DNA from 3 places in the Paenibacillus sp. G2S3 genome. Region 1 is predicted to be linked to each of the others. Evidence: riboswitches for the same ligand, from Rfam matches in the RefSeq annotation. Region 1 holds a riboswitch; each other region holds the start of a gene.
The links. Region 1 has a riboswitch for cyclic di-GMP ahead of QNH28_RS01820 (anti-repressor SinI family protein). Riboswitches for the same ligand answer to the same signal wherever they lie in the genome.

Region 1 (4,216 bases):
AGTTCACGATTGATCTCCTGCAGACTGGAGATAGATAATGCTGTAGAGCCTGGCGCAGCGTGTTTCGCTTCTAGAGGAATGAAGGCTTTCGGTTCTTTTTTCTTGTGATTGCCTTCCTTCATACTATCGTATGCACGTTGCAATACGCCTTCTGCTGCAGTGTACATCTCATTAACATCATCGGCTGTAAGAATCTTTTCACGCTGTAGTCGCTCAGCATAGACCTTGTAGACGGTTGGATGTTTGCGCACCTTACTGTAGACAATAGGCTGTGTAGTCTCAGGATCATCCATTTCGTTGTGACCATGACGGCGGTAGCCGATGAGATCAATCACGAAATCCTTTTTAAATTGGTGGCGATATGCGCTAGCTAAGCGAACAGCTGCTACACAGGCCTCCGGATCATCGGCATTGACATGGACAATCGGGATTTCATACCCTTTGGCGATGTCACTTGCATAATGCGTAGAACGGGAGTCTTCACTTTCGGTTGTAAAACCAATCCGGTTATTAACAATGATATGGATCGTCCCACCATTTTGATAACCTTGAAGTTTGCCGATATTAAGTGTTTCTGCAACAATCCCTTCACCTGGAAAAGCAGCATCGCCATGCATCAGTACCGCCATAGCTTTACTGGTATCAATCTTCGGCAGTCCTGCAGTGCTCCGAACTTCTTGAGCGGCACGAGTGAACCCTTCCACGACAGGATTGACAAATTCCAAGTGACTTGGGTTATTTGCTAGTGTTATTCTTGTGCGTACGGTTTCTCCTTCGCGGACAGCACGGTCTGCACCGAGATGGTATTTCACATCACCCGTCCAACCATAGTTAATGCCTGTAGAGCCTTCGGAAGGGAAGAGCTCCTTGTTTGGAGAATGATGAAACTCTGAAAATATAATATCATAAGGTTTGCCCAAAATATGTGCGAGAACGTTGAGACGGCCGCGATGCGCCATACCCATCAGAATATGCTCTGCACCGTCATGCGCAGCAGCGCGTACGATTTCATCGAGCATCGGCACAAGAGCGTCATTGCCTTCCAGACTGAAACGCTTCTGACCTACAAAGGTCTTGTGAAGGAAGGTTTCGAATTGCTCTACTTGAATGAGGCGATTCAGTAGCTCTTTGCGTTCTGTATTATTCAAAGGTGCTGGTGAGCTTGTGGATTCTGCCTGTCTATTCAGCCATTGCAATTCTTTTTCCTCATGCACATGCCCGAATTCATAGGCGATAGTCTTGGTATATGCCTGACGCATACGCTGAACAGCATCCCATCCGGTATGCACATCATTCGGCGCATTCTCCCAAATAAGAGTAGCAGGTAATGCGATCAGATCCTCACGAGTCAGCCCATAGGTTTCGAGTTCGAGATATTTAGCCATGGGATTGTGGTCCCGCTCAAGCGGATCAATATCAGCGGCCATATGGCCATATATACGAATATTAGCGATTAACTTGGAAGCTCTTACTGCCTTTCTAAGCCATTCGGTGTCTCCCGAAATGCGAGGCTGTGGAGCCGGTTCGCTATCCGGAGCTAATGGTGGGGGGCCCGAATTTGTAAAAAGTTCGCGATAATTATTCTCTACGGTGGATGGGTCTTTCACAAACTGCTCATATCTTTCTTGAATGTAGCCTAAATTGGGTCCATAATACTTACTCCAAATGGATTCGTTATAGGGCTCTTTGGCTGCCATGAATACATCCTCCTCAACGGATGAACTCCATACGTGACATTTTGTGTCAACGCTTGTAGGAGCTGTGATGATTGCGGTTTCATTCCTTATCTTATTGTGCTACTTTCCACACGGGTAATCAATTCATTCTTTCGTCTAATACGTTCGCAAAATGGTATGGGTTAGCTTGTTCTACTAAAACAATAGCTATTCTTTTTTATTACCCATTCTAAAGGCCCATTAAAATGATCCTATTATCCTTAATTTTAACTAAATGGAAATGGGACATTATTATATTGCCCTAAATAATTTTATGAATAAGACGAGTATCGTGATAATAGGACAGAATATTCTATGAAAGAGCTTCTAATTTTTGTTTTTTAATGGAAAAACTAATCAGAAATCGACACACTTTTCCACATTAGTATAGTATAATGTTATTGCAGTTAGCGTTTTCATATATTTCAAAGTAGATCCTTTCATGTAAAGGGTCCAGTAAAAGGTAAACCTGCTGAAAGGCAGGGGCACAAAGTCGCGGGTCTAAGGTAGAAATACTATGACAGCCGGATTGCCTGGGGACGTAAAATCTTAGGAGGAGATTTTTTGGACAAGTCCAACCAGGGAAGCAACAAAGAACAGCAGGTTATTGATCTAGACGTAGAGTGGGTACATTTATTATTAGCAGCTAAGAAGGCTGGCATAAAGGCAGATGAAATTCGTCGATTCTTTCATGAGAAGACTGTGCAAGCCGTGCAGTAATACATTCAGAGCATTAGATACCGAAAAAGAGCACAGCGATAACTCGCTGTGCTCTTTTTTGGTATCTAAGAAAGTATACAAGATACATCGTGCTTATATTCTACTAGAATATAAAACGCCTTCGCAGTCCATGTTAGGAGGGCGAAGGCGCTTATGTTTGATAGTATGAGTAGAAGAGGATCTTATCAGGTTAGGTGGAATATTAATCCTTCTGATCAAGGCGCCATTTCTGGTAGTCTAGAAACTCCTTGAATTCGCGTTTGCTTATGCCTGAGGCCATAGCTTCCTGCACCAATCGGAACCATTCCGAATCTAAAGGTGACTCCTCAGCATCATTAGGTTCTCCATAGAGCAAAGCGTGGATGGATACCTGAAGCGCGTCGGCGATCTTTTCGATAAACTGGATTGAAGGATTGGATTGGATGTTTCTCTCCACATTGCTAAGATACGACTTAGCAACATCCGCTCTGTCCGCAAGCTCAGATAGGGATAATCCCTTTTCTAGGCGGAGATGCTGGATACGTTGGCCCATATTTTGTGGCACTATGCTGACGCCCCTCCGTAATTTTTGTTATTAGTATAGCAAATATCAATTAATTCGACAAAGTTTATTGTAAAGAGAAAAGCAGCATCTACTTATCCGCTTCCGGAATCAGGATCTGCTGCTCTTCGAGTATTATATTAAATTATTCTATTAATCTTAGTAATCTTTTTTAGCACCTTGTTTAGCTACGAAATCCCATGTCAGGGTTATGCTATCGCCTTGGAAAATATTTTGATCTTGGTTATTTTCCACAAATTCGAATTGGACGGAGAAGCTGTCATTGGTGCCGGCTTTAATACCAGATGCTTCGGTGAAGAGTTGATCCCAACCAGTATTTTTTACGAGATCCGGATGTTGAGATTTTAAATCAGCCAGCGTAGTTTGATAGACTACATCTTCTGGAGAAACGACGGTTCCTTTATCGTTATTTCTAAGGAATTTGACCTTAATGAATTGGGCTAAATCCAGGTAGTTATCACCTTTAGCATCCGTAATTTGAGTGGAAGTGTTCAGAATAATAGATCCGATATCGAGCGAACCATCGTTTTTCAATTTGAAGGATTTGGTTACAGTATCACCTGGTTTTAGGTTTGGAATATTTACGATAACAGAAGGGTCGGAGTTCAAATCGAGTGTACCAGCAGCAAATGTAGCAGTGCTTTGTGCAGTGTCACTAAAGTAAGCGAAGGTTCCTCCACCAATCAATGATAAACCCAGTGCTGCAGATGCTACGCCAAGACCCAATGTTTTTTTGATACCCATAATTAAAATTCCTCCTCGGTTTTTGTGGTTAAATTTTATAAAATTTATATATTGTAACTTCCGGTTCGTAAGCGGAAGCGGACAATCAACGAATTACTGTATTTCAGTTGGAGGTGGAGAGGTGGGAAGTATAGCAGCATTTTTCTTTTCGAGTGCAGCTACAGCCTTCCATGATGAATACAGGGCATAGAGCAGGAGCATCAAGCCTGGTACGATCATGAGCACAACACTTCCAGCTTTTGAAACTGCGAAATTCATAGCGTAACCTACATAAGGTACGGTGACCCCGGTATACTCAGCTACAACATTCGTAGAACTGGTAGGGTTCATATCAGGCGCATCATTGTTATCGCCTTTCGTGCGATACATGGCTTCACCAGTAGCGTTGTTCATTGTTGCTTCAACAACACGGTGAGTTATTAGCAGGTTTTCTTCATTTCTAAAAGTGATAACATCGCCCTTTTTGAAACGATTC
Region 2 (4,216 bases), 590 kb from region 1:
CGTCGATTTACGCTCCAGAGTTTTGCTTACGATCAACGGTTGAATTGGCCAATCAATTAGGCGTCGATCCCTCTCTTTTTGTCTTTGAAGTTGTTGAGACGGAGAAAGTCGATGATCTCGCTCATTTGAAATCGATTTTGACATATTACAAGGATCGGGGATTTGAATACGCTTTAGATGATGTTGGCGAAGGCTTCAGCACGATCGAGATGTTATTGGAGCTTAAACCCCATTACATGAAGCTGGATATGAAATATGTTCAGGGTGTGTCCAGCGATCCGAACAAACAGAAAATAGCTAAACAATTTTTAGAAAAGGCTTTAGAGATCCAATCTGTTCCCTTAGCAGAAGGTGTGGAGTTTAGAGAGGATTTTGAATGGCTTAAGCAGAGTGGTTATCAGTTGTTTCAGGGATATTTATTTGGAAAGCCTGACCCTATTCCCAAACAGTGATCCTAATGAGTATATCTCCGTCTAGAGGATGAGATGATTTCAGGTCAGAGTCTGATTACAGGTGAACCCCAGGGCTGTACAATTTAGGTAATTGAGAAGGGGGACGGGATGGATATGAATTGGCATAAATACATCACACGCTGGGCGGATTCGAGAGGGTTAGATGGGCGAGAAATTGATTATCAGTGGCCGTCTCCTTCATTTCCAGTCGTAAGCATTCGTAGCAATTTAGGTCGATACTCTGGTCAGGGGTTTGGTCACGGAAGCAAACCACAAGTGAAGACGGCCGTTGGATTAATTGCCATTGGAGATATAGCTGTTGGCCTGATATCCATAGGTGCGGTAAGCGTCGGTGTTCTGTCTGTGGGTGCAATATCACTGGGGATGTGGTTAGCCATCGGGGCAATAGCACTTAGCTGGCTTGGCTTCGCCGTGGGAGCAATTGCGATTGCAGGAGTGGCTGTAGGAGCGATCGCAATAGCCGAAAAAGCGTTGGGAGCTGTCGCCATAGGTGATACGGCATTTGGGGCGGTAGCCATAGGACGGATTGCTGGGGGAGCAGTAGCTATTGGCCAATGGGCATATGGTCTAATCGCAGTTGGCGAGCATGGCTTCGGGTTAATTCCCATCACGGGCGATGTGTGGAATTGGTTCCGGCGTTTGTTTGGATCGGGAGATTAAAAGGCTAACCAGTCCAAAAGTATCACTCGTAGTCTGGGATAGTTAATAAATAATATCTATCACGATAGAAAAATTAATTGCAATTACCTATTCGGATTTCATACCAATTAATCATGCGATCAGATGTGGCGTTATGTTACTCTTTGTAATGTATTCGAAACTTCATAGGCAAACCTATGGAAATGTAGGGACGCAAAGCTATAGGGACTAAGGTTATCATAACTATTGTCAGCCAGCTGCCAAAGAGTGTGTAACGCTTTTTGTTAAAATATAAGAAAGGTTAAGTTATGCACCTATACTTAATCTCTTATATTTCTCGCTTAAACCCTTATCGTCCTTATAAGGACGCCGAAGGCGTTTATGCTTGTTAAGGTTTAATAAAAATTAAGTCTTAATTTTTAGGCGACTTTATACGCAATCAAGCTACTCTTTTGGGGTAGTTTTTTTTGTGCCCATTTTAGGCTTGGAAGAGATTCATAATACATCTGGGGGGTAGAAAAGATGAAAAAAATGATTGCGATCGCTACATCGGCAGCCATGTTAGCCAGTTTTTCGAGTGAGGCAGGTTATGCTTTAGCAAGTGATGTAAGCAAGGTAAGTGTAGTGAAGACTGTAGTACAAAGCAAGGCTGAGCTATTAAGCAATGCGTCAGTTATTCCGTTTGATCTGTACGGCAAGGCTATCCTAAGCGCTTATAATGATGTTTTTAGAATGAATCCTGCGAATATTAAGTCCATCACAAATAACGGTGGCAACTACTCAGGTTCACCTATAGCTAAGGCTATTGATGGCGATATGAGTACGCATTGGGAAACGGGCAAACCGAACAGTTCAACGTTCACGAATGAGGTTGTCTTTGTTTTCAATGAGTCCACTGAATTAAATAGAATCGTATACGCTGCAAGACAATCCAGTGCAAAGGGGAAGGGGTTTGCTCAGGAATTTGATATTTATGGCTCAACTACGGATGCAGGAGATTATACGCTAGTATCCTCTGGAGAATATAAAGGCGGAGCAGGTGACGTTGTAGAGATTCAGTTTGCACCCACAGCCTTCAAGAGACTTAAATTTGTCTTCAAAAAAGCTAACCAAGATTGGGCGAGTGCGGCTGAATTTTCTTTTTATAAAGAGGATACCGTATCCGCTAAGATGAAAAGCTTGTTTACAGATGGAACGATGAGTGCGGTTGTTCCTGCTTATAATAGCGTCGAAGCGATCAATCAATTAGAAGAAGCGGCAAAAGTACATCCGCTCTATCCCATCCTTAAAGATTCTTTGGATTTGGCTAAGAAGCTAGTGAATGGAGAGGTTCAAACCGAAGGCACCATTATTGAGGCCGAACAACGTGGTGATATGAAAAAGCATGCGCAAGAAAACCTGAGAATTGGTTTCGGTACGAACAACCAGCCTACGGGGCTCGTTGCAATGCCTGGAGATACGATCAATGTGTATGTAGATGCTGCTTCGAGCGATAAATTGCCTTCTTTAGTATTTTCCCAACAAGAGGCGGCTTGGAACGTTTGGGCTAGCAGCGTGAAATTGCGTCCAGGTAAAAACACAATAACCGTTCCTGAATTTGCGACGAATAGTTATTATGCACATGAAGTGACTAAGGGCGGTACAGTGTATATCGTCAATCCCTATACAGCTGAGGAACAAGGGAAGGCACCACTGATCCGATTCGAAGGGTTCACAAAGATCCCTATGATGACCAAGACCATGGATCCTGAACAATTTAAAGCCTTCCTAACCACCTACAAGCAAAAATTAGATGAAGATAAAGCTGCGCATCCGAATGTTCAAGATCGCAAGCTCATCGATGTGGTGGAAATGGTCAGCGAGCATGTTATTTTCACAGGAACTGCGACAGAAGCTTATAACAAGTTTATTACAGAAGGAAATGATCCGCTGGGCACCGTAACCGGCTATGATACTTGGATGAAGACGATCTTTGACTTCTATGGCTTGGATGGCAGTAGTGTGATTCATGATGCCAAGCTAATTCGTGAGAATATTCGATTGATGCAGCCTTATGGTGCGATGTATGCAGCGGGAGATCATACAGGGATCCAACTTGGAACCGTGGGGACAATGTTAGGTGATTTTAACAAAGTCTATCCAGGCTGGGGATTGAATCATGAAATTGGGCATCGCTTGGCTATGGGTGAACGAGAATATGGCGAAGTAACCAATAATATGGTGTCTATGCTGATGTCAGTCCATGCGGACTCGATGGATACTCGTATTCCTTTTGAAAGTGATATTTATAAATATGTGATCCAAGAAAATAAAGTGGTTATGAATCAGCAGGGCTTATTTGCTCAGCTGGGAGCCTATTGGCAGTTGGAGTTGGCGCATCCGGGATACTGGACAGAATTGACAAGGATGTACCGCGAGCGGAAGGTCTCCCTTCCGAACGGTGACAATTCCAAGCAGCAGTATTTGGTGGAGTTCTCCTCTGAAGTGCTGGGGTTAGACTTAAGTAGCTATTTTGCCAGACATGGCTTCACTGTGAATCCTGAAACGAAAGAGAAATTAGCTAAATACCCAGCACCGAAAAAGCTATGGTATTTAAACAATTCAGTGGTTCATTATGAGGGAACAGGAATAGCAGATAAGAATGTTGCGATTAAGGTTAATATCACGCCTAACGCTACTGCTAAATCAAACACCTTAAGCTTCAGTATGAATAAGGATCTTAAGAAAGATTTCTTAGGATATGAAGTGTATAGAGACGATAAGTTAGTAGGGTTTACAGGCACTGATCAGTTCGTGGACAAGAGTGTAGACAGCAGCATCAATTATACGTACAAGATTGTTGGCTATGATAAGAAGCTGAACCCACTGAAGCCAGTACAGGTTAAAGCCTTTAAGCCAGCGCTGTCTGTTGAAGATCAAATTACGTTAAAGCTAAATCAACCCTTTGATCCGATGAACTATGTAAAAGCGACTAACTATCAAGGGAATGATATTACTGCTAATGTCACCCTGAAAGCGAATACCGTCGATGTAACGCAAAAAGGTGACTACGAAGTGGTATATGAAGTGAAGAACGAAGGGGTTACAGAAACCAAGACCACACA
Region 3 (4,216 bases), 130 kb from region 1:
GCGTCGGTGTTGGTGTCACGACCGGCGTTGGTGTTGGTGTCACGACCGGCGTTGGTGTTGGTGTCACGATCGGCGTTGGTGTTGGTGTCACGATCGACGTTGGTGTTGGCGTCACGATCGGCGTTGGTGTTGGTGTCACGATCGGCGTTGGTGTTGGTGTCACGATCGGCGTTGGTGTTGGTGTCACGACCGGCGTTGGTGTTGGTGTCACGATCGGCGTTGGTGTTGGTGTCACGATCGGCGTTGGTGTTGGCGTCACGATCGGCGTTGGTGTTGGCGTCACAATCGGCGTCGGTGTTGGTGTTACGACCGGCGTTGGTGTTGGTGTCACGATCGGCGTTGGTGTTGGTGTCACGATCGGCGTTGGTGTTGGTGTCACGATCGGCGTTGGTGTTGGTGTCACGATCGGCGTTGGTGTTGGTGTCACGATCGGCGTTGGTGTTGGTGTCACGATCGGCGTTGGTGTTGGTGTCACGATCGGCGTTGGTGTTGGTGTCACGATCGGCGTTGGTGTTGGTTTTGGTGTGTGTGTCGGTTTCGGTGTGTGCGTTGGCTTCGGTGTCGGTGTTGGCTTTGGTGTGTGTGTTGGCTTCGGCGTCGGTGTTGGCTTCGGTGTCGGTGTCACGCATGGCGTCGGCGTCACGATCGGCGTCGGTGTTGGTGTCACGCTCGGCGTCGGTGTTGGTGTCACGGTTGGCGTCGGTGTTGGTGTCACGGTTGATGTCGGTGTTGGTGTCACGGTTGGCGTCGGTGTCACGGTCGGCGTCGGTGTTGGTGTCACGGTCGGTGTCGGCGTTGGTGTCACGGTCGGCGTCGGTGTCACGGTCGGCGTTGGTGTTGGCGTCGTTCCTGGATCATCGCCATCGTATGGATGGTGGTGAAATTCGCCACCACCAGTACCTGTGAGCGAAGCCGCCACGAATGTTCCGTTAACCTGACCATTAATAAAATCAACATGAGCATAGGGGGCAAGTATGCTTCCCATTACACCTATGCCTGCCATATCAAGATACGCGGCTTGGCTAAAGTTAAGCAAAATTTTCTTACTGTTCAATACGTTATTAGGTAAAAATCCGAAGTTTTTCATTTTTACGTTAGAACCATCAATATTAATAATTGCAGTAGATCCTGAAGGAACATTTATTGTAATTCCGTAGGTACTAGAAACGTTATCTCCTGGAACATTAAAAACATTGACCACAGGATCTGCACCTGTCAAGGTAAGACTGCCATATTGGTACACTGTTGTTCCATTCGCCGGCAATGCTGCAAGTTCAGCTGATTTATCTCTCAAAGACTGACCTACAGCTGCAAAATCAATCGGACTTCCCTGAGTTCTCTTGCCTCCTTTAAGGAGCGTTGCATTACCAGCATAGATTCCACCATGCACGATATTCCCGTAAACAGAGCCATTGTTGAAAGTAAGATTTCCTCCAACAACAAGGGTGTCAGTGAAGGAGACCTCAGCAGCACTTAGCCTATCACCAACGCTGTAGTTGGTTAAAGTAACATTACCTCCAGCAGCAAACCTTCCCTCCGTATCCGAGAAGGTTGTAACATCCCCTAGGACAAACACATTGTAGTTTCCTGCAATCCCGAGTGTAGTAGAACTAGCATTAACAGTCCCGGCTCCCAAAGAGGAAAGCCCACTACCTACCGTCAATACCCCAGCTAATACTAGTGCAAGCAGCGGTTTCATTCTTCTTTTCAAAAAGCACACCTCCTAAATCTATGATTTATATTTAATCAGAATAATTACCAGAAACTCTAAGGACCTAATAACAAAAAAGACCGCCAAAAAGAAGTGGAATTCCCTTCTCATGGCAGTCGGACGGTCATAGCGCCTTTAAGACACTTTAGACTCCTGGACTTTGCGTCCCACCCTTTCAGGCGGTTTGCTATTATCATGATAATATATGTATTTCCGTGCAAATTAGAACTAGCATTTTAAGCATCCTATTAAATAATCGTCTATGACTTTTAATACTTTTGGACTAATGATAGTTTAGCGCTCTATCCCCACAATTGTCAATCAATTCCTTTTGATAATCACACATGTTAGCAGCCACAAAAAAAGCGCCTAAAGGCGCTTCACATAAAGGTTTTTCTTCAATTTTAAAGTAACTTTATATAGCCCAATATCGATATCCATAATGGAATACTTAGAATCAAACCAAATACCATTCCACGGAGGAGACTTCCTTCCTCTTTCATTTTAATTCTCCTTTTTATAAGTCTAAAGCATTAATTTTTATTATTACAATTTTAATATATTTTATTCTTTTTGATTTAGTTGTGAATTTTGTCACATTGGATTAGCTGTTTAGAAATACCATTGATTATTTTTGGGATATCGGGGTAGAATACGAATATACGTTCCCATTAGAGGTGATGAGATTCATGCATAGAGCTGAAAGCAGGGACAACATGCTGGTGAAATCTTATTTATTGCTTCCGATGATTTTATCAGCTTTCGAACGGGACTCCGCCATTCTATCTACACATTTACGAACACCCGCCCCCTATTTGGAGGTTCTTGGAACCGCCGCGGCAGTTGCTACGACAGATCTAAGAGATGTTCGTTCGGAGATGAGAAAACGGAGAATCAAGGTATATGAGCAGAACAGACTTAACACGGGGATCGAAGCCAAATTCATATGCCGTGGATACCATGAACGAATGCTGCTGTTAAACGACATCGTTGCTGCCCAAGCTGCCATTCATATGCGCAGATATCTGGGACTGGATATTTCATCTTTTAAGAGCTATGAAGAGCAATATCAGATTAAGTAAAGCTGCGTAAGAAGCTGCGCCCCCTCCCCCCATTCAATTAGCGAACAAAAAAAATAGGCCTTACCATGGGAGTTGGCAAGACCTGAGAGATTTATACCACAAAACACTGGGGGGTGTTTGGTGTCTTCAATATATACCTCGAACCTGAAAATAAGATGATGCTCACATGAAAATTACATTAAAAACTTCAATTCGTCGCTTAGGCTATCCGCTTGAATTACACTTTTGATTTCCAACCAAAGAAGCCCGCTTCACTGACAGAGAAAATCGACCGATTGATAGTTAGCCATCGAGTGCTTTGAACTTTTTTTTTAAAAATGATATAGTGAGTTCGTTGTTCGCAGGATGACTTGATAGCAGGTTGTAAAACATAATAAAGTCGTGACCTGAGTACGGAGCGGCAGCAGGCGTTTGCCTTTTCGTTGAATATTTTCTGAAGGAGGGTAATAGCCCATGAGTGATGAAATCTGTATACTGCCTGGCATTCAACAGAAGGACACTAGCTTCGGCTACACCTTGTCTATCATTAATGGTAAATATAAAATGACTATTCTCTACTATCTCTCTGAAAACAAGATCGTGCGGTTCAATGAGCTGCAACGGGGTATCGGTACAATACCTTTTAAGACGTTAAGCGTTATGTTGAAAGAACTGGAAGCGGACTGTCTCGTCAGGCGCGAGGAATTCCCCCAGATTCCCCCTAAAGTTGAGTATTCCTTGACCGAGAAAGGCCAATCGCTTATTCCGGTGCTGGATATGATGTGCACTTGGGGAGAGAAAAACTTCGTTCCAGCCGCGCAAGAGATAACAATACCGATTACAATTTAACGACTTATGATAAAAGCAGCATTTTCATTAATGAAAATGCTGCTTTTTGTTTCAACTCTAATTACATATTTTCGATAAATTCAACATAGCCTTGCGAACTGATGTCCAATTTCTTTAAGTAATCCGTACTTCCTACCGTTTCATATTCCGTGCCATAGAAGGCATAGAAGAAACGATAATCAGCGTTGCAGTACAAAAAAGTCGTGTCAAAGGGAGATAAAATACGGTCAAGCCCGTAGCGGAGTTTACCTTCTTCACTAAAGTCTTTTTCTCTTCCTCCGGCGGTGACAGCCAATGCGATTTTTCGATTTCTTAATTTATCACTCTTCGAGCCGTATGCCCATCCGTAAGTAAATACTTCGTCCAGCCACTTTTTAAGCAGAGGTGGACTACTAAACCAATAGACAGGGAATTGTAAGACAAGCTTATCATGCGCTTCAATCAGTTGTTGTTCCTTTTCCACGTTGATTTTTTCATCGGGATAGGCTTTGTGCAGCTCGTGCACCGTATATTTGTCTGGATATTTACGGAGTTCTTCGATCCAGCGTTTATTAACAACAGATGTTTCGATGCTTGGGTGTGTGACGACAATAAG

Region 2: another riboswitch for cyclic di-GMP. It lies ahead of QNH28_RS28790 (NPCBM/NEW2 domain-containing protein); the one in region 1 lies ahead of QNH28_RS01820 (anti-repressor SinI family protein).
Region 3: another riboswitch for cyclic di-GMP. It lies ahead of QNH28_RS02400 (choice-of-anchor A family protein); the one in region 1 lies ahead of QNH28_RS01820 (anti-repressor SinI family protein).

The regions. Positions count from the first base shown of each region.
Region 1 covers NZ_CP126095.1:406,558-410,773, forward strand. Annotated here, with positions in the region: gene QNH28_RS01815 (2-oxoglutarate dehydrogenase E1 component) at 1-1,697, opposite strand, end outside; cyclic di-GMP riboswitch class I at 2,168-2,252, shown strand; gene QNH28_RS01820 (anti-repressor SinI family protein) at 2,280-2,435, shown strand; gene QNH28_RS01825 (helix-turn-helix domain-containing protein) at 2,638-2,967, opposite strand; gene QNH28_RS01830 (TasA family protein) at 3,136-3,741, opposite strand; gene sipW (signal peptidase I SipW) at 3,835-4,216, opposite strand, start outside.
Region 2 covers NZ_CP126095.1:6,513,775-6,517,990, reverse strand. Annotated here, with positions in the region: gene QNH28_RS28800 (EAL domain-containing protein) at 1-452, shown strand, start outside; gene QNH28_RS28795 (hypothetical protein) at 567-1,133, shown strand; cyclic di-GMP riboswitch class I at 1,291-1,377, shown strand; gene QNH28_RS28790 (NPCBM/NEW2 domain-containing protein) at 1,635-4,216, shown strand, end outside.
Region 3 covers NZ_CP126095.1:532,742-536,957, reverse strand. Annotated here, with positions in the region: gene QNH28_RS02400 (choice-of-anchor A family protein) at 1-1,711, opposite strand, end outside; cyclic di-GMP riboswitch class I at 1,820-1,910, opposite strand; gene QNH28_RS02395 (YhjD family protein) at 2,401-2,793, shown strand; gene QNH28_RS02390 (winged helix-turn-helix transcriptional regulator) at 3,247-3,621, shown strand; gene QNH28_RS02385 (NAD(P)H-dependent oxidoreductase) at 3,683-4,216, opposite strand, start outside.